DNA from 2 places in the Geomonas subterranea genome. Region 2 is predicted to be linked to the other one. Evidence: riboswitches for the same ligand, from Rfam matches in the RefSeq annotation. Region 2 holds a riboswitch; the other holds the start of a gene.
What was found. A riboswitch is a leader RNA that binds a small molecule or an ion and turns the genes downstream of it on or off. The one in region 2 is predicted to bind S-adenosylmethionine.
Positions count from the first base shown of each region.

Region 1 (14,812 bases), 2.2 Mb from region 2:
CGCCGGCATCCGTGCCGCGCAGGAACTACTGCCGGAGCTGCCCCAGGTAGCCATCTTCGATACCGCTTTCCACCAGACCATGCCCGAGCCGGCCTACATGTACCCGCTTCCCTACGAGTGGTACCAAAAGCACGGCGTCAGGCGTTACGGCTTCCACGGCCAGTCCCACCTGCACGCCGCAAGGAGAGGTGCGGAGCTCGCCGGGGTGGCGCTGGAGAGTTCCAACATGGTCACCATCCACACCGGCAACGGCGTCTCTCTCTGCGCCGTGAAAAACGGCATGTCGGTCGACACCAGCATGGGGCTCACCCCGCTCGAGGGTGTCATGATGGGGACCCGCTGCGGGGACATCGATCCCGGCATCATCCCGTTCATGGCCAACGAGGCGGGTGTTTCGGTGACGGAGCTCGACCTGTTCCTGAACCAGAAGAGCGGCCTGGCCGGCATCGTGGGACGCCGGGTCAGCCGTCGGACCGTGGTGGACGAGGCGGTAGTCGGTGACCCCCGCTGCCAGCTCGCGCTCGACATGGAGGCCTACCGGCTGAGGAAGTACCTGGGCGCCTACATCGCCGTCACCGGCAGGCCGGATGCCATCGTGTTCACCTACGGAGAGGGATGGGAGGACTGGCCGGTGCGCGGCATGGCGCTCCAGGGGATGAGCCAGTTCGGCATCGAGGTGGATCTGAAACGGGACGAGGAGGCGCTCAAGGGAGGCGAGGAGATGCTGATCAGCGCGGACCACTCCCCGGTCAAGGTCTTCGTGGTCCCAAGCGGCGAGGACCTGGTGCTCAACGAGGACGTCGCCGCCATCATGGGGTGGCAGTAGCGGCAAGCCTGTGAAAAGAAACGACGAAGGGCGGATGACTCGATAATCATCCGCCTTTTTTTCTGTAGGGGCGAATAATCATTCGCCCCAGCCGCCGATGCCCGACCGCCGTTAATGGCGAGATGGCAACGGTGCCAACGGGGCGAATAATTATTCGCCCCTACAGGTTTTCCGATGTGCGGATCCAGTAATGCCGGTTGCGCGAGGCGTCTAGGTTCCGATTCCGTCCAGGAACTGCTGCACCATGGGCGTGAAGGTCTGGTGTTCGAGCAGGAAGGCGTCGTGGCCGTAGGCCGAGGTGATCAGGTGGTACTCCACCGGCTTGCCCAGCTTCTGGAGCGATGCGACCATCTCCTCGGTCTGCGCCGGCGGGTAGAGCCAGTCTGAGGTGAAGGCGAAGAACTGGATCGGCGCCCGCACCGGCTCGAAGGCCTCCTCCAGTGACTCGCAGCCGGCGGCGACGTCGTAGAGGTCGAGGGCCTTGGCCAGATAGAGAAAGGAGTTGGCGTCGAAGCGGTCCACGAAGTTGTAGCCGTTGTAGTTGAGGTAGCGCTCCACCTCGAACTGGCCGAAGAAGTCGAATTGGCCGTCGCGGGCGGAGAAGCGGCGCCCGAACTTGGAGGTCATGGACTCGTCAGAGAGGAAGGTGATGTGGCCGATGCCGCGGGCCAGCGCCAGCCCGTCCTTGGGGTTCTTGCGGTACTCCCCCTTCTTCCAGGTGGGATCGTTGAAGATCGCCCAGCGCGCCACGGCGTTCAGCGAGATTGCCTGCGCCGACGGGCGCGGCGTGGTGGCCAGCACCACCGCAGAGGCGACCCTTTCCGGGTACTGCGTCGCCCACTCGAGGGCCTGCATCCCCCCCATGCTGCCGCCTAGAACGCAGAAGAGCTTGTCGATGCCGAGCCGGTCCAGGAGCAACGCCTGGGCGTTGACCATGTCCCGCACCGTGATCACCGGGAAGGCCAGGTTGTAGCGCTTGCCGGTCTTCGGGTTTACGGAGGTCGGTCCCGTGGAGCCGAAGCAGGAGCCGATCACGTTGGAACAGATGACGAAGTAGCGGTCGGTGTCCAGAAGGGAGCCGGGGCCCACTATGTCGTCCCACCAACCCGCCCGCTTCTCGTCCTCGCTATGGCGGCCGGCCAGGTGCGCGCTACCGGTCCAGGCGTGGGTCACGAGGATCGCGTTGGAGCGTTGCTCGTTCAGGGTGCCGTAGGTTTCGTAGGCGATGTCGATCGGCCCGAGGATGCGGCCGCTCTCCAGGCGCAGTTCGGTGTCGAAGGTGGCGATTTGTTCATTCACGATGCCGTAGGACATGTCTCTCTCGTACTTTCGGGTGCCGGCCGGCGGCACAAAAAAAGCCCCGTCTCGGTGTGAGAAGGGGCTTTTCGGGTGTGACAATAGCTAAAAGCGCCTTTCTCATCTTCGCCTTTCGGCAGGATTTAGCACCTGTCGCCCAATGGGCCGGTTGCTGTGGCTTCGCAGGGCCTTTCCCTCCACCACTCTAGATAAGCAGGTCTTTCTATTCAGTTTTCGGGTGCAGAATAAGGGAGCCGCTCCTATTTGTCAACGGCAAACTGCGCCCCAGGTTCACGACCCCTGCTACAACTCCCGGCGGTATTTGACCAGGAGGTACAGGCAGGCTGCACCCGCCACGAACATCCCGATGTCGCGAGGCCAGGGGACCGGCTTGTCCAGGCCCGACTGTATCAGCGGGTCCAGAAGTGCGGTGGTCAGAAGCGTCACCCCGGCAAAGGAGAGGAACTTTTTCATGAGGTGATGGCCTTCAGGACCGCGCAGAAGTCGCGGTCGGCAAGTCCCATCCCCTTCGCCCTCTTGAAGCTCTCATTGGCGGCAGCGGCGGACGGCAGCGGCTGGTTCAAGGAGTCCCCCAGGGCGACGGCCAGGCGCATGTCCTTCTGCATGTGCTTGAGCGGGAAGGCCGGGTCGAAGAGCCCCTGCGTCATCTGGGCCCCCTTCAGCTTGAACATCGGGTTGGCCAGGGCCCCCGAATCGAGCACGTCCAGAAGGTCGGCGCTGGAGAGGCCGGCCTTGTCGGCGAGGGCGAGCCCTTCGCAGAAGATGGTCATCATCCCCCCCATCACCATGTTGACGATGAGCTTCATCTCGGCGCCGCGCCCCACCTCCCCCAGGAACAGGCTCTTCTTTCCCATCTTCTCGAAGAGCGGCATGGTCTGGTCGAAGAGGCCGTGGTCGCCGGCGGCGAGGATGATCAGGGTGCCGTCCTCCGCAGGTTTCTTGCTTCCGGAAACGGGCGCCTCCAGGAACCTCCCCCCCTTGGCGGTAACCGCCGCTGCGATCTCCTGGGCCGTGGCGGCGTCGACGGTGGACATGTCCACGTAGCCGCGCCCCGAGCCGATCCCTTCGAGCGCGCCCCGGGGTCCGAAACAGACCTCATGGGCCGCGGCGGGGTCGGCCAGCATGGCGATGGTGATGGCGCAGGTCGAAGTCACCTCCGCCGGCGTCGCCGCGACGGCCGCGCCGAGTGCCGCGAACTCCTCGCATTTGGCCGGGGAGCGGTTCCACACCTTGACCTTGAAACCCGCCTTGATGAGGTTTTTGGCCATGGCGCTCCCCATGATGCCCAGCCCTAAAAAGCCGTACGTTTCCATAGTGATGTCTCCTTTAATCTGAAATAGCGGACTCGCTTGTCGGCACCCTCCGCGGAAGGGTCCGGCCGGCAGCCGGGAGAGGTGGGCGCGGGGCGGGTGCGGAGGTCGCTCATGGTACCAGTGTCACCCGCCGCCACCCGCGCACCGAGTTTACCAGAAAAACCACCTCGGCCCGTGCCAGGTCCTCCCTGCTCAGGACCCGCTCCTCGATGGTTCCTTGCGCCAGCAGCTCCTGGCGCAGGGTGCCGGGGAGGAGGCCGCAGCCAAGGGGGGGAGTGCATTTCGTGCCGTCGATCACGGCGATCAGGTTGCTGTAGGCCCCTTCGGTCACCTCGCCACGCTCGTTCTCGAAAATCACCTCGTCCAGTTCCGGGCGGTGGGCACGTTCCTGGTGGAAGAGTTCCCGGCGGCTGGTCTTGTGGTAGAGAAAGGGATCGGCGGAGCTGACGCGCTGTCGCGCGAAGGCAGCCTTCACTTCCCGCGCCGCCCCGGGGAGCGGCGCAGCTTCGCAGCGGAGGCACCCGTCCTTGAAGAGGAGCAGGCGCACCTTGTGGGGCGCCGATCTGTCGAGCCCGGCCGCGGTCTCCTCCAACGCCCGTCGCGGCGCGCCCTCGGCGAGGGGGAAGGAGAAATAGCGCGCCGAGCGCTCCAGTCGCTCCAGGTGCCGCTCGAGCAGGAAGTAACCCCGCTCGTCGTGCAGCAGCGACTCGATCAGGTGGAATTCCGGCCGCTGCTCCTCGATGAAGGCTCGCTTGTCCAGGCACTCGCGGTATTCCGCCTCCGGCCGGGAGTCATAGGTGATACCGCTCCCGATGCCGATCTCGCCCTGACCGGTCTCACAGTCGAGGATGGCGGTGCGGATGGCAACGCTGAAGAGCGCCTCGCCACCGGGAGAAAAATAGCCGAGGCAGCCGGTGTACAGCCCGCGCGGTGCTCTTTCCAACTCCCCGATGATCTCCATGCTGCGTCTCTTGGGGGCGCCGGTCACCGAGCCGCAAGGGAATAGGGCCCGGAACAGTTCCAGCGGCGTCACCCCTTCCCCGACCCGGGACTCTATGGTGGAGGTCATCTGGTGCACGGTCGGGTGGCTCTCCACGTCGAAGAGCGCGTTGACCCGGACCGAGCCTGTCCGGGACACCATCCCCATGTCGTTGCGCAGCAGGTCGACGATCATCAGGTTCTCCGCTACTTCCTTGGGGCTTCGCCTGAGTCGCTCCTTCAGGTCCAGGTCTTCTTCGTACCAGCGGCCGCGCGGGGCGGTCCCCTTCATGGGGCGGGTGACCAGCCGCCCGCCGGAGAGGGAGAAGAACAGCTCGGGCGAGGCCGACAGCACGCGCCACCTGCCGCACTCGAGGTAGCAGTTGTAGCGGGTGGGCTGGTTGCGGCAGAGTTCGCTGAAGAAGGAGCGGGAGCAGCCGCTGAACGCGAAGCGCTGCCGCATGGTGTAGTTGACCTGGTAGCTGTCTCCGGCGGCGATCAGTTCCCGGATCTGCTGCACGGAGTCCCGATACCTCTGCGAACCGGGGGTGGTCTGCCAGTCGGAGCAGCGGAAGGGGGCGCCGTGCTGCGGAAAGGTTTCCGCATTCCGCCCGGTGAAGAGACCGAACCACATGAGCGGCATCGGGTGCCCGGGCGTCGTGCTGAAGGCATCGTTGAATGCCTCGTTGAGGGCGCCGGCGGCCTCGTAGCAGACAAAGCCGGCGGCGTGGAGCCCCGCTGCCACCTGGCGCTGCAGTTCCTCGAAGGCGGGCTGCACCTCCCCCGGCGTCGATGCGACGATCGCACCGACCTGCCCGGTGAAGGCGAAACCGTGCAGGTATGCCGGGAAAGGGTGCGTCACGTGGGGCCTGCGGAGCAGATGTCGCCGATCGGGCAGGCGGCGCATTTGAGGCGGTCCTTGCCGTCGCACCCTTCCGAGATCCCGAGGTGGCAGATGGAGAAGTCATACTTCACCGGGTCGGCGGGATCCAGTTCGCGCAGGGCGCGGGTGATCTCGCGGGCCATGCGCCAGTCCGCCTGCTTGCGGCTGGTGAAGCCGAGGAAGCGGCAGATGCGCTGGATGTGGGCGTCGACGGGGATGACCAGCTGCGCGGGGGAGATGCCCTGCCAGATGCCGAGGTCGATGCCGTCGGCCGGGCGCACCATCCACCTGAGATACATGCAGAGTCTCTTGCAGGCGCTCCCCGAAGCGGGGGAGGGGAAGAAGAACGGGAAATAGGAGTCCGCGGGGACGCCGCCGGGGCCGAATACGGGGGAGAGGTCGAGGTTCTTCACCGCCTCGGAAAAACCGGAGAGGGCCCCCGTCAGGTCCTCGTCCGCCGGGGTGTAGAAGCGCAGCAGCCACTTCTCTATGGAGCCTCCCTCCTCGATCATGATGCGGCAGGCGAAGAGCAGGGCGCAGAGGTCGCGTGCGTCGTTGAAGCGGTGCTTGAACCCGGCGAAGAGACGGCTCCCCTCCTCCGGGTCGAAGCGCTCCACGAAGCGGCGCGGGGAAGGTCCCATCACCTCGAAGATGACTGCCAGGTTCTTCTTGATGATCTTGACGTTGCCGTAGGCGAAGGAGGAGGCCACCAGCCCGGCAACTTCCTGGTCCGGGGGATCCTGGTAGCGGTGGCAAAACGAGAGCGGGTCGTTGGCCAGGTGGGCCTGGGAGCGGTTCCGGTACAGTGCTTCGAGTATGGTTTTCAGCTCCACGTGCCCTTCCTTCGCTGCGGCCGCCCCGGTGTCGGCGCGGTAGACAATTGGTTCGAGCCTGCTAGATTATCATAGTTGCTTCATCAGCTTAAAGAGAAAAGGGGGCGGAACACATGAAGCTTGCGGAACTGTTTCCGGAAGGGGGGCGCGGCATCCTCGGCACGGCCGACGCGAACGGAGTGGTCAATCTCGCCGTCTTCGCCATACCTCATGTAGTCGACGACGAAACCCTGGCCTGGGGCTTTGGCGACGGGCGCAGCATCGCGAATCTGAGGCAGAACCCGCATGCGAGCTACCTGTACCTGGCACCGTCGCGAGGCTACAGCGGCTGGAGGGTGACCCTCACGATGATCGAGGAAAAGGGTGAAGGGGAGCTGCTGGGCGAGATCAAGGAGCGGACCGCGCTGGTGGCGAGCCCGCAGGCAGGTGCCGCGGTTTCCCGCGTCGTTTATTTCAAGGTCGGTGAGGTCCGGCCTCTCATGTGAGTTCAGCGTTTGGGCGGGGTCTCCAGGATGAAGGTCACCGGGCCGTCGTTTACCAGCGACACCTCCATGTCCGCCTGGAAGATCCCGCTTTGCACCGGCACGCCTAGCTCCCAGACCTGCCCCATGAAGTAGCTGTAGAGCTTGTTGGCGTCTTCCGGTGCGGCAGCGGTATCGAACGAGGGGCGTCTCCCCTTGGAGCAGTTGCCCGCCAGGGTGAACTGGGAGACGGCCAGCACCTCCCCCTTGACGTCGGGGAGTGCCAGGTTCATCTTTCCCTGGTCATCGGAAAAGATTCTCAGGTTGACGATCTTTTCCGCCATCCACTCTGCCTGGCTGGTGGTGTCGCCGATCTCGACGCCAAGCAGCACCAGGACCCCGGGGCCGATCTCCCCGACCACCTTCCCCTCCACAGTAACGCTGGCCTGCTTGACCCGCTGAATTACCGCCTTCACTGAAAAACCTCCTGCACCGTTTCCCGATAGATCCGCGCGTCCTCGGCGGAGAACGCAACGAAGATAATTTTCCCCAGTTCCGGGTAGTTCGCCAGCGCCGCCTTGGCCTCTTCCAGCGCGATGCGGCAGGCGGGACCCTTGGGATAGCCGTAGACGCCGGTGCTGATGGCGGGGAAGGCTATTGCGGCAAGCCCGTTTTCGTGTGCCAGCCGGAAGCAGTTGCGATAGCAGGACCGGAGCAGTTCCGCCTCGCCGCGGCCGCCGCCGTGCCAGACCGGCCCCACGGTATGGATCACGTGCCGGGCCGGGAGCCGGTACCCCCTGGTGATCTTCGCCTCTCCGGTGGGGCATCCCCCGAGGGGGCGGCACTCGGCGAGGAGTTCGGGGCCTGCGGCCCGATGGATGGCGCCGTCCACCCCGCCTCCGCCCAGAAGCGAGCTGTTGGCGGCGTTGACGATGGCGTCCACCGCCACCTTGGTGATATCCCCCTGTACGATCTCGACCTTGTCGCGCATGCCGCACCCCCTGCCGGTGCCGGATCAGCTTCCGATCAGGCTCCGCAAAAGTTTCAGGTTCACCGCATCCATCTCGTCGTCGTCCCCTTTCGGCGTTTCGATCACCTTGGGGACCAGTGCGAAGTGCGGGTCGTTCAGGATAAAGCGGAAGGGCTCCAGGCCGAGCGTCCCGGCGCCGATGTGCTCGTGGCGGTCCACCTTGCACCCGAGCCCCTTCTTGGAATCGTTGAGGTGGAAGGCCATCAGTCTGTCGATCCCGAGCAGGGCGTCGAATTCGTCGAAGGTCCGGCGGTAGCCGTCGTGGTCGGCGATAGGGTAGCCGGAGGCGAAGGCGTGGCAGGTGTCGAAGCAGACGCCGAAGCGTCTCGGGTCGGAGCACCCCTCCATAATCGCCTTCAGGTGCCCGAACGTGTAGCCGAGGTTGCTCCCCTGGCCGGCCGTGTTCTCCAGCAGCACCTTCCCGGTGAACTGCGGCACCTCGGCGAAGAGCTGGTCGAAGGCCTCGCAGACGCGCCTGATACCGGTCTCTTCGCCGTCACCGTTGTGCGAGCCGGGATGCATGACCACCTTGTCTATCCCGAGCGTGGCGCAGCGCTCCAGTTCCTCCCGGAAGGCGATCAGGCTCTTGTCCTTCACCTCCCCGGGGGCGGCGGCGAGATTGATCAGGTAGATGTCGTGGCTCATGACGCTCTTCATGCCGCTGGCCGCGAACTTGTCCCGGAACAGCTTCGCGTCCGCGTCGGAAACCGCCTTGCCGCGCCACTGGTTGGCGTTCTGGGTGAAGACCTGGATCACCCCGCAGCCGGAAGCGACCCCCCGGTCGACGGCGTTGTGGATCCCCCCCGATATGGAGACGTGCGCGCCCAGCAGGTCCATTACGCCCTCCCCTTTACGCCCAGTTTCCCGAGGTGGGTCCTGATCAGCTCGGCCCGGGCCTGGTACTCCTCGCTTTTGAGGATCAGTTCCTGGTGCGGCTCGCTCCAGTGCGGGCGGGGCCAGAGCGGGTCGGCCGAGCGGCGCGGCACCACGTGCCAGTGCATGTGCGGCGCCATGTTGCCCAGCAGTTCGTAGTTGATCTTGTCCGGGGCGAAGGCGTTGTAAAGGGCCTCGGCAACGGCGCAGACCTCCGCCATCACCCCGTTTCTCACCGGCTCGGAGAGGTGGAATAGTTCAGTGACGTGGTCCTTGGCATAGACGAAGCAATACCCGGCGAAGAACTGGTCCCGGTTCAGCGAAACCAGGGTGTGCTCCAGTTCGATGACCCGCTGGTCCACATCGTCTTCCCACTTGGTGCAGATAGGGCATGAATTCATAAGGATCCCTTTTAGATTTCGATCTCGCCGCTGAAGACCTCAACCGCAGGACCGGTCATGTAGATATTGCCGTCCTCGCTCCATTCCATTTCGAGGTCGCCGCCGGTGAGGTGGTTCAGGATCTTCCTCTCGGTGAGGCCGTTCAAGACGCAGGCGGCGGTGACCGCGCTGGAGCCGGTGCCGCAGGCGAGCGTCTCGCCGGCGCCGCGCTCCCAGGTGCGCTGGCGCACTTCGGTGCGCGAGATCACCTGCACGAACTCCACGTTGGTGCGGCGCGGGAACAGCTCGTGGTTCTCGATCAGCGGCCCGTACTTCGCCACCTCGAAGTTGTCGACGTCGTCGACGAAGATCACGCAGTGCGGGTTCCCCATCGAGGCGCAGGTGATGCTGAAGGTGGAGTGGAGGATGTTGAGCGGTTCGCCGATCACCTTTTCGTCGGGATTGCCGACCATCGGGATCTCCTTCCGGGTGAGCCGGGGCGGCCCCATGTTGACCCGCACCTTCTCCACCTTGTCGTTCGCGCCGGTAAAGAGCTGCAGGGTCAGAATCCCGGCTCCGGTCTCGGCGGTAATCTCCTTCTTGGCCACAATGCCGTGGTCATAGGCGTATTTGGCGACGCAGCGGATGCCGTTGCCGCACATCTCGCTCTCGGAGCCGTCGGAGTTGAACATGCGCATCCTGACGTCGGCCTGTTGGCTCGGCATGATCAGGATGAGGCCGTCGGAACCAATGCCGAAGTTGCGGTCGGATACCTTGACGGCGACGGCGGCGGGGTCCTGCACGGATTCTTTGAAACAGTCGACGTAGACGTAGTCGTTGCCGGCTCCCTGCATCTTTGTGAATTTCATAGAGAAAGACCCCCAAGAAAAGTATCTTTCTCTAATAACAAAAACGGCCTGCCGCAACAAGCGAAAAACCGGAATCCTTGACCGGGGCGTATACTTTTCAGTAGTATCATGAGAAAACACGGCAGGGAGGATTAATGGAAATCAAGAACAAGATCTGGATGAACGGCAACCTGGAGTGGTACGCCTACATCGGCGACGCCGAGGTTTTCCTGGGGAGCCGCGAGGTTCCGGTGCCGCTGGAAGAAGGGGACAAGTGGACCAACATGTACGGCGATGTCTTCCAGGTCGTCGACGGTTCCATCACCCTGATGGAGCGGGTCGAGCCGCCGCAGCGGTACTGGTGATATGGCGCACGTCCGCGGTGGTAAATGCGGAGATGCAATTCTTTATATTCTTGACATGAAAAATGTGGTATTGTATCCTCGCTTAACCATTAAACAGCGGGAGATACAGACATGAGACTTTCCACCAAGAGCCGTTACGGCCTTAGGGCTCTTTTTGACATCGCCTACAACGCCGGGAGTCAGCCGGCGCAGATTCAGGACATCTCGCGGCGTCAGGATATCTCGCCCCGTTACCTCGAACAGATCTTCCAGGGGCTGAAAAAGCACGGCATCCTGAAGAGCAAGCGCGGTCCCCAGGGGGGATACTGCCTCGCCAAGAGCCCCGAGGAGATCACCGTGCGTGCCGTGATCGAGGCGACCGAGGGGGATACCCTCATCGTCGACTGCGCCGGCAGGAGAAAGGGGGAGTGCGGCTTCGACGGGAGCTGCGTGACGCAGACCGTGTGGGAGGAGTCCAACACCCGGCTCAACGAGTTCTTCGAGTCCATCACCTTGAAGACGCTCTGCGAACGGGGGGAGGCGCTGGGGATCAAGCGGGAGCAGGATCACCGCTTCATGTACTTCATCTAGACGGCAGGCAGCTTTCCATAAAAAAAACGACTGCAGCCGCGGCGGCACCAACGGCTGTTACGTGTGGGGCGTCCCCGGGCGCGGTCCTGCGAGGCCCCATGGCAACACCCCAGGAAAAATACACCAAACTGCAAGAGATCCTGCGCGAGATGGGAACCGTCCTGGTTGCGTTCTCGGGTGGGGTCGACTCCACTTTTCTGCTCAAGGCGGCCATCGACACCCTCGGAACGGGGGGCGTCCTGGCCGTCACCGCCACCTCACCCACCTACCCCGAAAGCGAGCTGAACGAGGCCAAGCGCCTTGCCGCATCCCTCGGCGCCACCCAGATCCTGGTCGAGTCCAACGAACTTGAGATCCCGGGGTTCAGCCACAACCCCAAGGACCGCTGCTACCACTGCAAAAGCGAGCTGTTCCGGATCTGCGGCGACAAAGCGCGCGAGCTCGGCTTCGCCTTCGTCGCCGACGGCAGCAACACCGACGACCTCGGGGATTACCGCCCCGGGCGGGTGGCCGCCTGCGAACTGAAGGTGCGCTCGCCGCTGCTCGAAGCGGAACTGGCCAAGGAAGAGATCCGGGAACTCTCCCGCGGGCTTGGCCTCCCCACCTGGGACAAGCAGGCCTACGCCTGCCTGGCCAGCCGGTTTCCCTATGGCACCGAGATCACCGAGCAGAGGCTCAACCAGGTGGAGCGCTGCGAGGAGTTCCTGAAGGGGGAGGGGTTCCGGGTGTACCGGGTGCGGTTCCACGAGGAGAGCGCGCGCATCGAACTCTCCGAGGCGGAACTGGGGCGGATGCTTGAGCCGCAGTTGCGGCTGCGGACGCTGGACTTCTTCCGGCAGGCCGGTTTCACCTACGTCTCGCTCGACCTGCAGGGGTACCGCACCGGCAGCATGAACGAGGGGTGAAGCCTCAGGCGATTTCCACCGTGATGGTCTTGGGGATGACGATGGTGAGGACGCCGCAGTCGCAGCTCGCGCTGAAGCTCGAGGCGTCGAAGTCGGGGGGGACGGCGAAGCTCCTTTGGAAGGGGCCGAAGTAGCGCTCGATCCGGTGGAAGTTCTCCTTTTTGATCTCCTCGCCGTGCCTTCTTTCCCCCCGTATGGTCAGGGTGTGCTCTTCGGCGCGGATCTCGATGTCGGAGAGGTCCAGGTCGGGAAGTTCCACCTTGATGGTAACCGCGGCGTTGCTCTCGTAGACATCCGCCGGCGGGTGCCAGACCCCCTCCCTGATCTCCTCGCCGATCTCGCGGGTCCAGGCCAGGTCCAGCAGCCGGTTCATCTTGTCCTGCATGCTTCTGAGTTCGCTGAGCGGGTTGTACCTGACGATCGCCATCTTCTCCCTCCGCAAGGTGCGCCACCGGGCGCGTATGGTAGGCAAAATTTAAGGGGAGGGAGCCGTTTCCTCAAGCCCCCTCCCCGTTGTTTCCTTCTCCTGGTTTAAATCCGCTTCCCTTTGGGTACGGTGTGCTTCAATTTTTTGGAGCCGTCGTAGAGGTGTTGTTTCACCAGTTCCCGTTGTGCCTTCAAGTCCTTTTTCTCGTAGTCCATTGCCAGGTTGATTTCCATCCGCTGTGCCAATTCGTCGATGGTTTTTTCTTCGTCTCGTGCCATGCTGGCTCCCCTTTTACCTGGTTGTTAACGCCGACGCCTAACTGCCTGAACTTGCTGCACCCCCTTTTTTGAGTTTTGAGAATCATAGCAGTTTGGATCTTTTTTGCAACAGAACATTTCGCCTTGAAGCATAAGGGGTTATCGGATATTATGGGCCGGAAAATCCCTGTCGTGAGGAGTATTTATGCTGCAGTACAAGGTCGTCGAGTTAAGCCATGTTTCCGAGGACTCCATCGAGGAGGCGCTGAACGAATGGACCCGGAAGGGATGGAAATTCGACGCCATGCAGTTTGCCATGCGTGACGCCAGCAAGCGCCCGGCCATGGCCTTCGTGGTCTTCACCAAAGAGGAGAACTAGGTGGCGGCCGAGAGAGAAACACTGTACCTTTTGGACGGCTCTTCCTACATCTACCGGGCATATTTCGCCATCCGCCACCTGAGCTCCCCCAACGGCTTCCCCACCAACGCGCTCTACGGTTTCACCCAGATGCTCCTGAAGGTCATGAAGGACAGGGCGCCGGCTCACGTGGCCGTGGTGTTCGACGCCGGCAAGATCACCTTCAGAAACGAGCTCTTTCCCGCCTACAAGGCGACCCGAAGCGCCATGCCCGAGGACCTGGCCCAGCAGATCGAGCCGATCAAGCAGATGGTGCGCGCCTTCAACATCCCCGCGCTGGAGCTTCCCGGCTGGGAGGCGGACGATATCATCGGGACCATCGCCCAGAAGGCGCAAGCCGCCGGGCTGGACTGCGTGGTGGTCACCGGCGACAAGGACCTGATGCAGATCGTCACCGAGCACGTGACGCTTCTGGACACCATGAAGGACAAGAGCTTCGGCATCCCCGACGTCATCGAGAAGTTCGGCGTGGAGCCTGCGCGGGTGGTCGACGTGCTGGCGCTTTGGGGGGACACCTCCGATAACATACCCGGCGTCCCGGGCGTCGGTGAGGTCACCGCGAAAAAGCTGCTGCAGGAGTTCGGCACGCTGGACGAACTGCTGGCGCGGGCCTCCGAGGTGAAGGGAAAAACCGGGGAGCGGCTCATCGAGTTCGCCGACCAGGCCCGCCTGTGCCGCACCCTGGCCACCATCGACTGCAACGTTCCCATCGAGTACAGCATCGATGACTTCGCCGTCACCCCTCCCGACAACCGCCGGCTGGCCGCGCTGTTCCGCGAGTACGGGTTCGCCACGCTCTTGAAGGACCTGACCAGTTCGCCCACCCTTTCCTGCGACCATTACGCGCTGGTGCTGACGGAGGGCGAGCTGCGCGAACTGGTGGCGAAGCTGGAAAAGGCGCCTGCCTTCGCCATCGACCTGGAGACCACCAGCCTGAACCCCTTCGAAGCGGCCGTCGTGGGGTACGCGGTCAGCTGCCACTCCCACGAGGCCTACTACATACCGGTCGGGCACCGCTACCTCGGGGCACCGGAACAGCTCCCCGAGAAGCTGGTGCTGGAACTGCTGGGACCGCTCCTCGCCGACCCCGCCCGCAAGAAGATCGGCCAGAACCTGAAGTACGACTACCAGGTGCTGCAGCTGGCCGGCGTGAAATTCGCCGGCATCTGGTGCGACACCATGCTGGCGGCCTACCTGGTCAACCCGTCGCGCAACAGCCAGGGGCTGGACGCCCTTGCGCTCGAGTACCTGGACCACCGCATGATCTCCTACGCGGAGGTGGCCGGAACCGGCAAGTGCGAGCTGAACTTCTCCGAGGTGGACCTCGACCGCGCCGGCCCATACTCCTGCGAGGATGTCGACGCCACCTTCCTGCTGCACGAGATCCTGCTCCCAAAGGTGCGTGAGCAGGGTATGGAGACGCTCCTTTTCGACGTCGAGATGCCGCTTTTGGAGATTCTGGCGGACATGGAGCTGTGCGGCGTGAAGCTGGACCTGGAGCTCATGAAGGAGCTTTCCACCGGCTTCGGGCGGCAGCTCATCGAGCTGGAGGCGAAGATCCACGACCACTGTGGCGGCCCCTTCAACATCAACTCCCCGAAACAGCTGGGCGAGATCCTCTTCGAGCGGATGGGGCTCGCGGTCGGCAAGAAGACCAAGGGGAAGACCGGCTGGTCCACCAACGTGGAGGAGCTGGAGCGGCTGGCGGAGCAGCACGAGGTGGCACGGCTGCTGCTGCAGTACCGGAGCATCTCCAAGCTCAAATCCACCTATACCGACGCGCTCCCGAAGCTGGTGGACCCGAGGACGGGGCGCGTGCACACCTCCTACAACCAGGCTGTCACCAATACCGGGAGGCTCTCCTCGTCCGACCCGAACCTGCAGAACATCCCGGTGCGCGGGGCGGAGGGGCGCGACATCAGGCGCGCCTTCGTGGCCGAGCCCGGGAGCCTGATCCTCTCCGCGGACTACTCCCAGATCGAGCTGCGGGTACTGGCGCACCTCTCCGGGGACCGGGTGCTCAGTGAAGCCTTCGCCTCCGGCGAGGATGTCCACCGCCGCACCGCCGCCGAGGTCTTCGGCATGTTCCCGGAACTGGTCACCCCCGAGATGCGGCGCCAGGCCAAGG
Region 1 is NZ_CP077683.1:3,353,919-3,368,730, reverse strand. It holds gene KP001_RS14710 (acetate kinase) at 1-826, shown strand, start outside; gene metX (homoserine O-acetyltransferase MetX) at 1,037-2,140, opposite strand; SAM riboswitch class I at 2,240-2,338, opposite strand; gene KP001_RS14700 (hypothetical protein) at 2,426-2,596, opposite strand; gene KP001_RS14695 (NAD(P)-dependent oxidoreductase) at 2,593-3,456, opposite strand; gene pabB (aminodeoxychorismate synthase component I) at 3,566-5,296, opposite strand; gene KP001_RS14685 (TIGR02757 family protein) at 5,293-6,150, opposite strand; gene KP001_RS14680 (pyridoxamine 5'-phosphate oxidase family protein) at 6,264-6,635, shown strand; gene dtd (D-aminoacyl-tRNA deacylase) at 6,638-7,087, opposite strand; gene KP001_RS14670 (O-acetyl-ADP-ribose deacetylase) at 7,084-7,602, opposite strand; gene KP001_RS14665 (deoxyribonuclease IV) at 7,627-8,478, opposite strand; gene KP001_RS14660 (HIT family protein) at 8,478-8,915, opposite strand; gene dapF (diaminopimelate epimerase) at 8,927-9,763, opposite strand; gene KP001_RS14650 (hypothetical protein) at 9,898-10,107, shown strand; gene KP001_RS14645 (RrF2 family transcriptional regulator) at 10,219-10,677, shown strand; gene larE (ATP-dependent sacrificial sulfur transferase LarE) at 10,776-11,582, shown strand; gene KP001_RS14635 (Hsp20/alpha crystallin family protein) at 11,587-12,009, opposite strand; gene KP001_RS14630 (hypothetical protein) at 12,114-12,287, opposite strand; gene KP001_RS14625 (DUF4177 domain-containing protein) at 12,472-12,645, shown strand; gene polA (DNA polymerase I) at 12,646-14,812, shown strand, end outside.
Region 1: another riboswitch for S-adenosylmethionine. It lies ahead of metX (homoserine O-acetyltransferase MetX); the one in region 2 lies ahead of KP001_RS05175 (trans-sulfuration enzyme family protein).

Region 2 (14,812 bases):
AGTTGAAGTCGCGGTTCAGCCACGGACCGATGGCGAAGCCGACGCTGAAGGTGATGAAGGGTGAACTGGGGTAGTAACGCTCCACGTACACCACGGTCGGGTCGTACACCGGCACGTAGACGAACTCCGGGCGCCCCGGGACGATGCGGATGACGTCCCCTTCGAAGTAGACCTGCTGCTCCCGCGTGGTGAAGAGATTTCCCTGTTCGTAGGCGAAGCGGCGCAGCCTCTGGATCGCATCCATCACGTCCTGGGGTTGTTCGATGTAGGCCTGCCCCAAAGACGCCGTCCACTGGTATTCGCGGTCCATCATGTAGAGCACCTGCGGGTAGTGGGCGACCGCGCGGACGCTGATGTCCCAGGGTTGATAATCGATGCGCGGCGTGTTGCCGTAGAGCCTGACGAAATTGGCCGCGTCGTGAATCTGGTCCACGTAGGTGGCCGCAGGCAGAATCTGGGCTATCAGCGGGTCGGGGTAGAGTGCGATCCTGCCAAGCAGGTCGTCCAGTTCCTCCGGGTACAGAAGGTCGTCGTCCGCGTAGCCGTCCTGATCCGATATCTGGTAGTAACCGGGCTCCGACTGTGCAAGAACCGGTATGGCAGTGACCGTGAGCGGAACCAGTACTGCCAGTATCAGGATGATCAATACTCTTTTCATAACTGTCTCCTAAAAGCTGCCTTGCCTTCGGCGCTACCGGTTCAGTCTAGCAGAAGCGAGCAGGCAAGGCAAAAATGGCCGTAGGGTACGGCCCGGTAAGTTTCAACAGGCGGAACGCATCTCGATGATCTTCGCGTGCAGCCCTTCCATGTCGAAAGGTTTCTGAATGTAGTGCATCGCCAGGTCCGCGCTCATGCCGCACTTGGCGATGATGTCGGAGGAATAGCCGGTCATGAACAGCACCTTGGTCTCCGGGCGCAGCCCCGCTATGCCGCGGGCCATCTCCAGTCCGTTCATCTCGGGCATGATCACGTCCGAGAGCACGAGGTCGATGTCGTGGGCCGGTTCCCCGCAGATGGAGAGGGCCGCGTGCGGGGTCGCCGCCTCGATCACCCGGTACCCAATCTTCTCGAGCATCTGGGTCGCCATGGCGCGCAGCATGTCGTCGTCCTCGACCACGAGGACGGTACCCGAACCGCGCAGGGGGGCGATCGCGCTGTGCGCCGACGGCACCGCCTCTCCGGTGAGTTTGGGGAGATAGATCCGGAAGGTCGTGCCGTGGCCGGGCTCGCTTTCCACGTCGACGAATCCGCCGTTTTGGGTCACGATGCCGTAGACGGTGGCGAGACCCAGGCCGGTCCCCCTCCCCACCTCCTTGGTGGTGAAAAACGGCTCGAAGATCCGCTTCACCAGCTCACGGTCCATGCCGGTCCCGGTGTCGACGACGCTCAGGCAGGCGTACGAGCCGGGCTTCGCGTCGAGGCGGTAGTCGCAGAAGGCTTCGTCCGCGACGACGTTGCCGGTCTTTATGGTGAGCAGTCCCCCCTCGGGCATGGCGTCCCTCGCGTTCACCGCCAGGTTCATCAGGATCTGGTCCACCTGCGAAGGGTCGATCTTTACGGCCCAGAGATCCGGGTCGGGGATGAAACTGAAGCGTATCTCCTCGCCGATCAGCCTGCTTAGCGTCTTCTCGGTTTCCAGGCAGTGGTCGTTCAGGTTCACCGCCCTCGGGGAGATGATCTCCTTGCGCGAGAAGGCGAGCAGTTTGCGCACCATGTCCCGGGAGCGTTCGCCCGCCTTGATGATCTCCTGCAGGTAGGTCCACATCGGAGAGTCCTGCACGGCTTCGAGCTGACCCAGTTGGGCATAGCCGAGCATCACGCTCAGCATGTTGTTGAAATCGTGGGCCACGCCCCCCGCCAGCTGCCCGACCGACTCCATCTTCTGCGAATGCCTGAGCTGCGCCTCGATCTTTCTGTGCTCGGTTATGTCGATGCCGAAACAGAGGGTGCCGATCCTGACTCCCTTCTCGACGATGGCGCTGTTGCGCCAGGAGATGGTGCGCATGGCTCCGGCCTTGGTCACGATCTGCCCTTCGAAGGCGCCCAGCCCCTGGCCGTCGGTCCCGGGATGCGGCGCCCCGCACATCTTGAAGAAGGCTTCCGCGCCCATCACCGTCTCGAACCAGTTCTTGCCGGTGAGTTCCTCCTGGCTGTACCCGGTTATCTCCTCGCCGGTCCGGTTGAACAGGGTGACCTTCCCCTTGAGGTCGAGTCCGAGGATCATGACGCAGGCGGCACGGATCAGGTTCTCCGTGTATTCCTTGGCGGATTTGAGCGCCTCCACCGCCAGCCTGCGCTCGGTGATGTTTTCCACGGAAAGGACCGTGCCGGCGATGCGCCCTTCCTGGTAGACCGGGGTGGCACCGCAGGCGATGGTCACCCTGCTGCCGTCCTTGCGCAGCATGTCCGCCTCGAACTTCACGATATCGGCGGCTCCGGTGGCGACCAGGTGCAGTTGCCCGATCACCATGTCGCTCGACTCCGGGCAGACCATCTCGGGAATCCCCCTTCCGATAAGCTCCTCCGGCGTGTAGCCGCTGGTTTCGGTGCAGCGCCCGTTGACCATGCCGATGGTGCCGTCGAGGTTGAGGACGATGAGGGCGTTGGCGCTGCTCTCCATGACCTTCCTCAGGAAATTGTAGGAATCCTGTAGCTGGCGGTTGGCGCGGTTTATGGCCCGGAAGGGGAGCAGGATGAAGACGATGAGGGCGACGCCGAGCCCAAGGACCGTGACCAGGAGGGACCTCTTGAGGATGGGGCGCAGGGAGCGGCTGATCTCGACGCTGCCGATCACCTTGTCGCCGTAGCGGACGGGGTGCGTGCGCCGGATCACCGGTACGTCGGGATCGTTACCGCTGGCGGCCAATTCGTTGCCGACCGAGTCGAGGATCCGATGCTTCTCCTTGTGCGCGGGGGCGCTGTGGTGGGAGAGCAGGGCGTCCAGGCGGTGCGCCTCGCTGTGCCAGGCACCGGGGGCCAAATCTCCCAGGCCGGAGATGATCCTCGCGTTAATTTCCGCCTCGGTTTCGAGGCTGCCGACGGCGTATTGGTAGCTGATGGCGAAGTAGCCGATGGGGAAGAAGAGGGCGACGAAGAAGGCGAGCAGTACTGTGCAGTTGGCGGTGAAATGGACGGTTTGCTTTTCAGAACCAGTCATGGCAAGCGCTCCTTGCGCAGCAACCAAATCAGTACCTCGTGCCCCGGCGATTAGACCTGGTCCCATGGCACAACCACCAGGAGCGGAGATTAGCATCATTTTAGGTAAAAGAGAAGTTATATTGTACGTTTTCACCTGTAAACATTAATCCTGTGGCTGATGCTGCCATGCATGTGATTGGTTCATTGCATGACGTGCAGGATCAGTCGGGACGCGGTATGGAAATAGAAGAGCGGAGGAGCGCCAAAGTCCCTATATTCCAGTCAGGGATGATGAAGTGGAGGGGGGAGATTGTGTATACGTGTGGGCCGTGGTGACACGTGCCATATGCGTTGACAGCGTCCGGGCCATCTTGTATAAGTTGCCGTGTTACTGAATTGAAAATCGTGCTACGGCTGCCGGGTTTTTTCCGGCACGGGGAGGAAGAATCATGCACATGGCGGACGCTCTGCTCTCGCCCGCCGTCGGTACGGCCATGTGGGCCGTGTCCGCCGGGAGCGTCGCCCTGGCCTCGCGGCGTTTGTGCCGGAAGCGGGACGACCGGCTGGCGCCGCTCATGGGCGTGCTGGGGGGCTTTCTCTTCGCCGCCCAGATGATCAACTTCTCCATTCCGGGCACCGGGTCGAGCGGCCATCTGACCGGAGGCCTGCTCCTTGCCATTCTGCTAGGGCCGAGCGCCGCCTTTCTCACGGTGGCCTCCGTCCTGGTCATCCAGGCGTTTCTCTTCGCCGATGGCGGCCTGCTCGCACTGGGGTGCAACATCTTCAACCTCGGCATCATCCCCGCGCTGTTGGTCTATCCCCTTTGCTACCAGAGGCTGATCGGGCAGTCGCCGGGGCGCCGGCGCGAGTCCGTCGTGACCATGGTGTCTGCCGTCATCGCCATGCAGCTGGGTGCGCTGTGCGTGGTCCTTGAGACTGCGGCCTCCGGGATCTCCGTGCTCCCCCTGGATAAATTCCTGTTCCTGATGCAACCCATTCACTTCGCCATCGGTCTGGTCGAGGGGGCGGTGACGCTGGCCGTGGTCTCGTTCCTGCGCAAGGCCCGCCCCGAGCTGCTGGCGAGGAGCACCCCCGGCGTCGCTTCCGGCCGCATCGCGTTCGCCGCCCTTCTGGTCGTTTCCCTCCTTGTCGCCGGCGCCCTGTCCCGCTTCGCCTCGGAAAAGCCGGACGGGCTCGAGTGGTCGGTGGAGCAGGTTACCGGCGACGGCTCCCTTCCCGGGCACCGCTCCGGGCTTTCTGCGCTGCTGGGAGCACTGCAGAAGAGGACGGCGTGGCTTGCGGAGTACCGGATCGCTCCCGCCGCCATCCACGCAGAGGCTCCCGCTCCGGCACCGGCCGCCTCGCAGAGCGCCGCCGCTACCGGCAAGGGAAGCGGCCTCCCCGGTGTCATCGGCACCCTGCTCACCGTCCTCCTGGTCGCGGGCGCCACGCTCCTGCTGCGCAGGGGCAACCGGGGAAGCGATACCCCCGGGGCGTAGCGGGGTGCGGCCGCGGCCGCCTGCGAGGATGGGATTACGATGGCATCGGTACAAGGGGCATTGCTGGATTTGAAGCGGCTTGACCAGCTCGCGGCGGGGGAGACCCCTCTGCACCGGCTGGATCCCCGTGCCAAGGTGCTCGCCACCCTCGTTTTCATCGTCTGCGTGATCTCCTTCGGCCGTTACGAACTTTCCGCGCTGATCCCCTTCTTCATTTTCCCCGCCACCCTGATCGCGTCGGGGCGTCTTCCCGCCGGTTACCTGGCGGCAAAGGTGGCGCTGGTCGCGCCGTTCGCCATCGCCGTCGGCATCTGCAACCCCTTTTTCGACCGCGCCGTGCTCTTGCACCTGGGGCCGGTGGACATCACCGGCGGCTGGCTTTCCTTCGCCTCCATCGTGCTGCGCAGCGCGCTCACCGTCGCGGCCGCGCTCACCTTGACCGCGCTCACCGGATTCGCCTCCATCTGCCGCGCCCTGGTGCGGCTTGGCATGCCCAGGCCCTTCGCCATGCAGCTCCTTTTCCTCTATCGCTACCTGTTCGTGCTGGCCGAGGAGGGGGGGCGGGCCGCGCGGGCGCGTGAACTGCGCACCTTCGGCCGCAAGGGAAGCGGTCTCGCCAGCTACGCCTCGCTTCTGGGGCACCTGCTGCTGCGAACCTGGCAGCGGGCCGAGCGGATGCACATGGCGATGCTGGCGCGCGGCTACACCGGGTCCTTTCCCGCCGCCCGGGAAGGGCGGTTCGGCGCGCGCGAGTTCTGCTTCGTGCTCTTCTGGAGCGCGCTCTTCATCGTCCTGAGGCTTTACAACGGCGCGGGGTTGCTCGGCGCGCTGGTTACGGGGAATCTGCCATGAGCCACCACATATTGGAAATCGAACACCTGCGCCACGTCTATCCCGACGGCACCGAGGCGCTGCGCGATGTAAGTTTCAGCGTGCGCCACGGCGAGTCCGTTGCCGTCATCGGCGCCAACGGTGCTGGAAAGTCGACGCTGCTCGCGCACCTGAACGGCCACCTGCTCCCCCATTCGGGCGAGGTGCGCATCGGGCATGTCCCCGTGGACCGCTCGACCCTTCAGGAGGCGCGGCGCACGGTCGGGATGGTCTTTCACGACCCGGACGACCAGCTCTTCATGCCGACCGTCTACGAGGATGTCGCCTTCGGCCCGATGAACCTGGGCTTGACCGGCGACGAATTGAAGCGCTGTGTGGCTCAGGCGCTGCGCCGGGTCGACGCGGAGCACCTGGCGGGAAAGGCACCCTATCATCTTTCCGCCGGGGAGAAGAGGAGGGTGGCCATCGCCACCGTCCTTTCCATGTCGCCGGACATCCTGGTCATGGACGAGCCGACCAACGGCCTGGACCCCTACGCACGCCGGCAACTGATCGGGCTTCTGAAGGATTTCCGCCACAGCAAGATCGTCACCAGCCATGACCTGGACATGGTGCTGGAGGTGTGCGAGCGGACCGTGGTGCTTTCGCAAGGGGTGGTGCGGGCCGACGGGCCGACGCTGGAGATCTTCCGGGACGAGGCGCTGCTCAGGGAATGCCGGCTGGAAATGCCGCTTTCGATGCAGGGATGCCCGGTGTGCGGTACAGGGGGGCGCTGAGAGGGAAGACAAAAAAAGAAAGCCCCGGATTCCTCCGGGGCTTTCGTAAAGTTCTACGCTATGTGATTGGGATTAAACCCTGCTGACGTTCGCTGCCTGGAGACCTTTCGGGCCCTTGACGATTTCGAAGGTCACGCTGTCACCCTCGGTGAGGGATTTGAAGCCGTCGCTGTTGATGGCGGAGAAGTGAACGAAGACATCCTCGCCGTTCTCCTGCTCAAGAAAGCCAAACCCCTTGCTGTCGTTAAACCACTTTACAGTACCGTTTACCATTTACTTACTTCTCCCATATTACTTCTTTTTGGTTTTAATCCACGGGTATTCGCGGACGAGAGACAATACCACCTCGTCCATACCGTGTCAACCTATTTTAAATTAGATTTAAAGTTTTTTGCTTTGTATACAAATAGACCTGGTTGACAACGCGAAAGCCCTGTGACACTGTGCCTACCGTTTGGACCGCACCATGACTGTGCAGCAGGCCGCTATGCCAGCAGCCGCTTCGGAGTAACCCATGAAGATCTGGATAGATGCTGACGCCTGCCCGAGGGTGATCAAGGAGATAGTGTTCCGCGCTTCCCAGCGCCTGAAGGTCCCGGTCTGCCTGGTCGCCAACACCGACCTTTCCCGGGCCCATACCCCCCTGATCACCTCGGTGCGCGTGGCCGCCGGCTTCGACGTCGCCGACGACTACATCGCTGAGCACGCCGGGGATGCCGACCTTGTGATCACCGCCGACATCCCGTTGGCCGCCCGCGTTGTCGAAAAGGGAGGGGTGGCTCTCGACCCGCGCGGCGAACTCTACACCGAGGAGAACGTGGGGGAGCGGCTCACCATGCGCAACCTGATGCAGGACCTGCGCAACGACGGACTGCTGCTGGGCGGCCCCGCGCAGTTCGGACCGTCAGACCGGCAGCGTTTCGCCTCGGCGCTGGACCGGCTGCTGACCCGCATGGTGCGCGGTGATCGTCCCTGAAAAAAGCTTCGTACGCTCTCATAGCCGGGTCGCTGCCGAGCTTTCGCCCTTTGCACGATCCCTTCCCGCTTTCTCAGATCCCGCCTGACTCCCGTTTCTGCCGGTGCCTCATGTCACTGTCTTCTTACCGCCTGAACCAGAATTCCTTTCAGTGTGATAAAATCTTTTGTATCTATGTCTCAGGTCGTGTTAATGTCCGCCAAAATGACAGTTCGTCGATAATTATTGAGACAGTGCGACGCCTATGACTGCCCACTATCAACACAGCTCCACCGAGGAACTAGAGCTCGAGCAAAGACGTGCCGAGCTGGCGTCGCTGCGCGCCCGTCACGCCGAGGCTGCCGCCGTTTTGCACCAGTTGCGCGAGGAGATCGCCGGCTTCGAGAGGAGCTACCAGCAGACGCTGGGGCGGCGCATGGCCGAACTCGAGAGGCTGGAGAACGAGATCGCCCGCTTTGCCGGGGGGGGTGTCCAGCAGGACGAAGGTTTCGGCGATGAGGAGTCGCGGCATCGCGATGAGGATGAGTACAGCGACGGCCAGACCTACAATAGCGGCGCCTCCTTCCGTGGGGAGGGACAGGCGCGTGGGCGGGTCTGGACATCTGATCCACGGGACATAAAGGCGCTCTACCGGGAGGTGGCCAAGGCCATCCACCCCGACCTGGCCGGGGAGGGGGCGGGCTCCTTGCGGCACGAGCTGATGCTGAAGGCGAACAAGGCCTACGCCGAGGAGGACCACCGCACCCTGCGTGAGATCCTGAGGAGCTGGCGCAGGCATTTCCCGGAGCAGGCCGAGCAGAGCGATCTGAGGGCCGAACTGGCGCGGCTGAAAAGGCAGGTGGCGGTCGAGGTCGAGGCCATACGGGAGATCAACGAGCAGATAGAGCAGTTGCGCGGGAGCTACGTGCACCGCTTCAAGCTGCGCGTCGATGAAAGCACCGCCGCCGGCAGCGATCTCTTTGCGGATCTCGTGGCCGCGGCCGATATAAACATCGCGCGCGCCCAGCGGCGCCTGGCCGCCCTGCAGGGGGAAAAGGCCCGGGAACGCACGCAGGGCACGGGGAGGCGCAATCGCGTGGTCTCCTTCCCCGACGACGCTCCCTGCGGCGACCTCTACCTGCGCGAGCTCTCCTCGGTCAGTTTCAACGCCTGGAAGAAGGCGGGGCCCGCTATCGGTCCGGTTAAGGTCTACCTGGACCAGGCCCTGCGGCTGGACGTGAAAGAGGGGGCGGGCCGGAAGCTCAAGCTGTTGCAGGGGCTCGGGGGGGAGGACCTGCAGGCGCTTTACCTGTACGACGTCTGCGACGCCGACCTCGACAGCATCGTCCATCTCTCCGGGCTGGAGGAACTCTACCTCTGCGGGGCGGAGTTGACCGACGCGGCGCTGCTCTGCATCTCGACCCTGGCCAACCTGAAGCGGATCTACCTGTACCAGACCCGCATCTCCGACCGCGGGCTGGTTTACCTGCAGGGGATGCAGGGGTTGCAGGGGCTGACCAGCAGCGGCAACAGCATCACCGACGAGGGGCTCGCGGTGTTCCAAAAGGCGATTCCGGGGGTGAAAACGGTGAGCTTCACGTGGAGGCGGTAAGGCAGGGCGGGCGCTGAGCCTGATATTGAAAATGAGCAAAGCCCGGGAAAGAGCTTCCCGGGCTTTTTACGTTTGGTGCCGGAACACCGGCAACATGTCATCAGGTTCCTGTAGGGGCAAATAATTATTTGCCCAGCCGCCCCTGCCTGAGCGCTGCCGATGGCATGTGCGGCGGAGGTGCGATTGAGGGGGGGGCGAATGATTATTCGCCCCTACAGTGTCAACAGCAGGTGCCGGGGCGCGGGACTTTTGCCTGGCCCTAGGCGTTGAGAAACCTCGCCATGTCCGCGATCAGGTCGTCCGGGTCCTCGAGACCGACCGAGAGGCGGACCAGGGTGTCCTTGATGCCGCGCGCCTCCCGCTCCGACGGGGGCATCGCCGCGTGCGACATCTTCGCGGGATAGGAGAGGATGCTCTCGACCCCCCCGAGGCTTACGGCGAAGGCGGCCAGCTTCACCCCTTCCAGCAGACGCTTGGTGACGTCGTAGCTTGCGAGCTCGAACGAGAGCACGCCCCCGGGGCCGCTCGCCTGCCGGTTGTGGATCTCGTAGCCGGGATGGTCGGGAAGGCCGGGGTAGTAGACCCGTTGCACCTCTTTTTGCTCGCAGAGCCAGGCGACTATTTTCCGGGCACTTGCCTGGTGTTCCTCCATGCGGACCTTGAGGGTTTTCAGCCCGCGCAGCACCAGCCAGCAGTCCTGCGGGCCGAGCACGGCGCCGAAGGCGTTCTGGATGAAACGGAGCCTCTGCCCCAGTTCCGCATCCCTGGCGACGGCGAAGCCGCAGATGACGTCGGAGTGGCCGTTCAGGAACTTGGTGCCGCTGTGGACCACGATGTCGCAGCCAAGCTCCAGCGGCCGCTGCAGGTACGGGGTCATGAAGGTGTTGTCCACGATGGTGAGTATCCCGTGCTCCCTGGCCAGGGTGACGGCGGCGGGGAGATCGGTGATCTTTATCAGCGGGTTGGAGGGTGTTTCCAGGTAGAGCGCCCTGGTTTCGGGGCGGATTGCGGCGGCGATTGCCGCGTTGTCGGTGGCGTCGACGAAGGTCGCCTCCAGTCCCCACCCCTTGAACAGGGTGGTGAGGAGCCGGAAGGTGCCGCCGTAGACGTCCTCGCACACCACCAGGTGATCGCCCGGCCTGAACAGGAGCAGGGTCGAAGCGGTAGCGGCGATGCCCGAGGCGAAGGCGAGCCCGACGGCACCCTTTTCCAGACCGGCCACCGCCTCCTCCAGCGCCTCCCGCGTGGGGTTGCCGGATCGGGCGTAGTCGTAGCGCCCGAAGCTGTCGACGGAGCGCTGCGCGAAGGTCGAGGAGAGGTAGATGGGGTGGCTGACGGAGCCGTGCTCGGCATCGATCGGGTCGACGCCGTGGATCAGTTCGGTGGCGAATTTCATGCGTGTTCTCCTTCAAATGCCTGCGCCAGGTCGGCGATCAGGTCGTCCTTGTCTTCGATCCCCACAGAGAGCCGCAGCAGCAGGTTGTTGATCCCGAGCCGCTGCAGCGTCTCCGGCTCGATGTCGGCGTGGGTCTGCACCTGGGGGAAGGTGATCAGGCTCTCCACCCCGCCGAGGCTCTCGGCGAAGGATATGAGCCGGGTCTTCATCAGGAGCTGGTTCACGAGCGCCGGATCGGTCACCTCGAAGGCGATCATGGCCCCGAAGCCGCGGCACTGCCGCTTCATGAGTTCGTGCCCGGGGTGGCCGGGAAGTCCGGGGTAGTAGACCCGTCCCACCTGGGGGTGCTGCTGAAGCCACTGGGCCAGCGCCAGCGCATTCTCCTGCTGGCGGTCCATGCGGACGCCCAGCGTCTTGATGCCGCGGATGGTGAGCCAGGAATCCTGTGGCCCCAGCACCGCGCCGGCCCCGTTTTGGTGGAAGTAGACCTTTTCCGCGAGCGCCTCGTCCTTGACCGCCACCACGCCGCAGACGACGTCGTTGTGCCCGGCCAGGTACTTGCTCCCCGAGTAGACTGTGATGTCGGCGCCAAGGTCCAGGCAGCGCAGCAGGTAAGGGGTGAGGAAGGTGTTGTCGACGATGCAGAGCATGTCGTGGGCCTTGCAAAGGGCGGCCAACGCCCCGACGTCGGCGACCTTCAGGAGCGGGTTGGTGAGCGACTCCACGAACAGGGCGCGGGTGTTGGGGCGGATCGCCTGGCGGACCAGTTCCACGTCGCTTGTGTCGACATAGCTGAAGCTCAGGCCGAACTGCTGGAACAGCTTCTCGAACAGGCGGTAGCTCCCGCCGTAGAGGTCCTCGGTCACGACCAGGTGGTCCCCCTGCCGAAACAGGAACATGAGGCTCGTTATGGCGGCCATTCCGGACGCATAGGCGAAGCCGCGGCTGGCGCCTTCGAGCTTGGCGATCCCTTCCTCCAGTGCCTGCCGGGTCGGGTTGCCGGAGCGGCTGTAATCGTATCCGGTGCTCTGCCCGAGGCCGGGATGACGGAAGGTGGCGGTCTGGTAGATGGGGACGGTGACCGCGCCGGTCCGGCTCTCGCGCTCCAGGCCTATCTGTGCTGCGGTTGTTGCGATGTTCATCGTAGCCTCCAAATGAAAAAGTCCCCTTCCGGGGTCGGAAGGGGACTTATCTATGGCTCGTCCGCACTTCCTTATCTTTCGGAACGGTTTCCGTTCCGCAGGATTTGGCACCTTCCCCCCGTGGGGAGGTTGCCGCGACGTCATCGGGCCAGTCCCTCGATCGCTCTAGATAAGTAATGCTATTCGGTTGTAAGAGGTGCTGCTTTAACCAGCGTCTTAACTAATACTGAGATGGTGCGGTTTTGTCAACCGTAAAACTCTACTTCTTGACTAATATAAAAGTTATTTTCGATAAATCTTTTCCCTACCGTTCCGGTCGTGTTGTTCGGCGCGCCGCGGTCGTCCGCTTCGCCATCGAAGGGGATTCACCGTTTCTCCGCGGCGCCTTCTGTATCTGGTACAGCACCGGAACGTACTTTTTCTTTCATAGGCCACGTGGATGGTACCTTCTTTCCGTTACAGGGGGGGGCGCACTGAAAACCGCTCCTTGCATTGCCTGTCATTGATCCGCCTCGTCTGCTATACCGGCTGACATAGACAAACTTTATTTTGTGGATTTGACAATACTTGGAAACCTGCCACTATATTGCAAAGCAGACAATGATCAATGGAGGGATAATCAATGGCAACTTTGGTAGAGATCGCGGCTCAGATCGTAGCGTCACATGCGTCCAGCACTCCGATGACTTCAGATCAGCTTATATTCGAAATCAGCAAAGTGCACAGCGCCCTCAAAAACCTTGAAGCCGGCGAGCCGATCGAGGGGGTTGAGGAGACGAAGCCTTCTATGTCAGTAAAAGAAGCCTTCAAAAAAGGTGAGGTCGTGTGCATGCTGTGCGGTAAAGGGGGGTTCAAGACGCTGGCCCGCCACCTGAACACCGCTCACGGCATGAAGCCGGGCGAGTACAAGAAGCAGTTCGGCATCCCGGGCAAGCAACCGCTGGCGGCCAAGAACTACTCCGAGGCCCGCAGGAAAATGGCGCTTGACCGTGGGCTGGCCGACAACCTCGCCAAGGCGCGCGGGGTACGCATGGCCAACATCGAAGCCAAGAAGGCCGTCCCCGCCAAGGCCGCCAAAGCGGCAAAACCCGCCGCACCTGCCAAGCCGGCCAAGGCTCCCAAGGCTCCTAAGGTTGCCAAGGCGCCCAAGGAACCCGCGAAGGCCAAGGTCGCCTAGAAAAGCCCCACGCGCATCGAAAAAGCCGCTCCCTCCCGGGGCGGCTTTTTTTATGGCCTTTTCTTGGAGATTCGCAGGCGTCACAATGCGTGGCGGTCGTCAGGTGCAGAAGCTGACTGCAATCCATCGTATTGTTTCAATGACAGCTGTTCATGGTTCCGCAAAGGCACATCCCCCTTGCCCCCTTCTCAAAGGGGGGACGTAAGGTCTCGGGCAGCGCTTCGTGGATACATAGCCGGACCCTGTATTGCCGCTGAAAAAGTGAAATCACGAAAGGCGGCCTGGCCAACTGCGCAGTAGGCACGGCCACGGATTGGTTAGCTTTTGTGATTGGTTTTACTACCGGCTTCGGTTAAACTCGCCTGCCTCGTCGCGGTTGCTTACTGCGTGGCCATTGTTTGCTCTCTGCCATTGCATGGTTGCCAAAGCGATGCGTGCATGTGACAATGCTTCCTTGGGAAAGATGACGCGGACGAAGTAGTGTCAGTAGGTGGTGCCGCCCGAGCTTTTCTTTTCATTCAAGTTGTGACGTTACCGTCATTACCTGCAACTGACATGCGCCGCCTACGGGAGTCAGATATGCGGACACTGGTTGATCTGTTCCACACCTTCGCGCCACGCGGCGATAAAACCGCGCTGGTGAACCGGACCGGGGTGCGTCGTTTCGCGGTGTCGTACCGGGAGCTGTCGGAGCTTTCCCTGAAGATGGCGAATTTCCTGGCTCGAAACGGAGTCGGGGCCGGGGATCGCGTCCTCTTGTGGGGCCCCAACTCCTCCTGGTGGGGTGTCGCCTACTGGGGCATCATCATGCGCGGCGCCATCGCCGTTCCTGTCGATTTCATGTCCGACCGCGGCCGCGCCGAATCGATCCTGAAGCTGACCCAGGCCAAAGTGGTGCTGCAAAGCCGCTTCAAGCCGGAACGGCTCGATGTCCCGGGTTCCCTGCTGCTCGAGGATCTCAAGCACCTGCTGGATGACATCACCCCTTATCCCGACGTGGCGCATCCCGCCCCCGGCGACATCGCCCAGCTCATCTACACCTCCGGGACCACCGGCAACCCCAAGGGGGTGATACTGACCCACAAGAACCTGGTGGCCAACATGGTCCAGATCAACCAGCAGGTGCCCATCATCACCCCGGAGTTTTCCTTCCTCTCGCTGTTGCCGTTGTCCCACATGTTCGAGCAGATGGGAGGCTTCTTCACACCTCTTTACCGCGGCGCAGCCGTCATCTATCCGCGCACGCTGAAGCCCTCCGCGATCATGGAGGCGCTGGGCGAGGAAGATGTCTACGTGATCATGTCGGTGCCGCGCCTGATGCAGCTTTTGAAGACCACCATCGAGCGCGAACTGGCCGAGAAGCATCTCCTGGGCGTGTTCGCGTCCTTGGCGAAGCTTGGGGCGGGGATGGACAAGTCCGGGAGGAAGAAGCTCTTCTTCCCGGTGCAGAAGAAGTTCGGCTCCCACTTCACGGTGTTCGTCTCTGGCGGCGCCCCGCTCGACCCTGAGGTGTTCCGCTTCTGGGACAGCATGGGCTTTACCGTGCTCGAGGGGTACGGGCTTTCCGAGTGCTCCCCGGTTCTCTGCGTCAACACCATCGACAAGCAGGTGGCGGGGGCGGTCGGGCCGCCTCTTCCCGGGGTGGAACTCAGGCTGGACGGCAAGGAGGTGGTGGTCAAAGGGGACAACGTCTTCCCGGGCTACTACCAGAACGAGGAAGCGACCCGGGGCGCCTTCACGCCGGACGGCTGGTTCAAAACCGGCGACCTGGGCGAGATCGCGCCTGACGGCTGGCTCACCATCAAGGGGCGCGAGAAGGAACTGATCGTCACCGGCGGCGGGGTCAACGTCTATCCCGACGAGCTCGAGGCGGTGCTGAACAAGGTTCCCGGCGTCAAGGAGTCCTGCGTCATCGGCCTGGACCGCGGCGCCGGTGAGGAGGTGCACGCGGTCCTTTTGCTGGACGACAGCGGCGCCAAGCCGGACGAGATCCTGGCACGGGCCAACGCCCGGTTGGACACCATGCACCAGATCACCGGCTACACGATATGGCGCGAGCCTGAGTTCCCCAAAACCACCACCCTCAAGATCAGGAAGTTCCAGGTCAAGGAGCAGGTGAAACAGGGGGCCGCCGCCGGGGGCGCCGGGGCGACCGGGGACCACCTGGTGAACCTGCTTGCCAAGGTGACCGGCACCGATCCGGGCGAGATCCGGGAGGATTCCCTTCTGGTCGCCGATCTGGGGCTCACCTCCATCGGGCGGCTCGAACTGGTCAACTACCTGGAG
Region 2 is NZ_CP077683.1:1,171,716-1,186,527, forward strand. It holds gene KP001_RS05130 (DUF3300 domain-containing protein) at 1-658, opposite strand, end outside; gene KP001_RS05135 (PAS domain-containing hybrid sensor histidine kinase/response regulator) at 761-3,157, opposite strand; gene KP001_RS05140 (energy-coupling factor ABC transporter permease) at 3,588-4,637, shown strand; gene cbiQ (cobalt ECF transporter T component CbiQ) at 4,677-5,489, shown strand; gene KP001_RS05150 (energy-coupling factor ABC transporter ATP-binding protein) at 5,486-6,244, shown strand; gene KP001_RS05155 (cold-shock protein) at 6,317-6,517, opposite strand; gene KP001_RS05160 (YaiI/YqxD family protein) at 6,759-7,220, shown strand; gene KP001_RS05165 (molecular chaperone DnaJ) at 7,465-8,811, shown strand; gene KP001_RS05170 (trans-sulfuration enzyme family protein) at 9,071-10,207, opposite strand; gene KP001_RS05175 (trans-sulfuration enzyme family protein) at 10,204-11,349, opposite strand; SAM riboswitch class I at 11,418-11,525, opposite strand; gene KP001_RS05180 (Ros/MucR family transcriptional regulator) at 11,972-12,526, shown strand; gene KP001_RS05185 (AMP-binding protein) at 13,106-14,812, shown strand, end outside.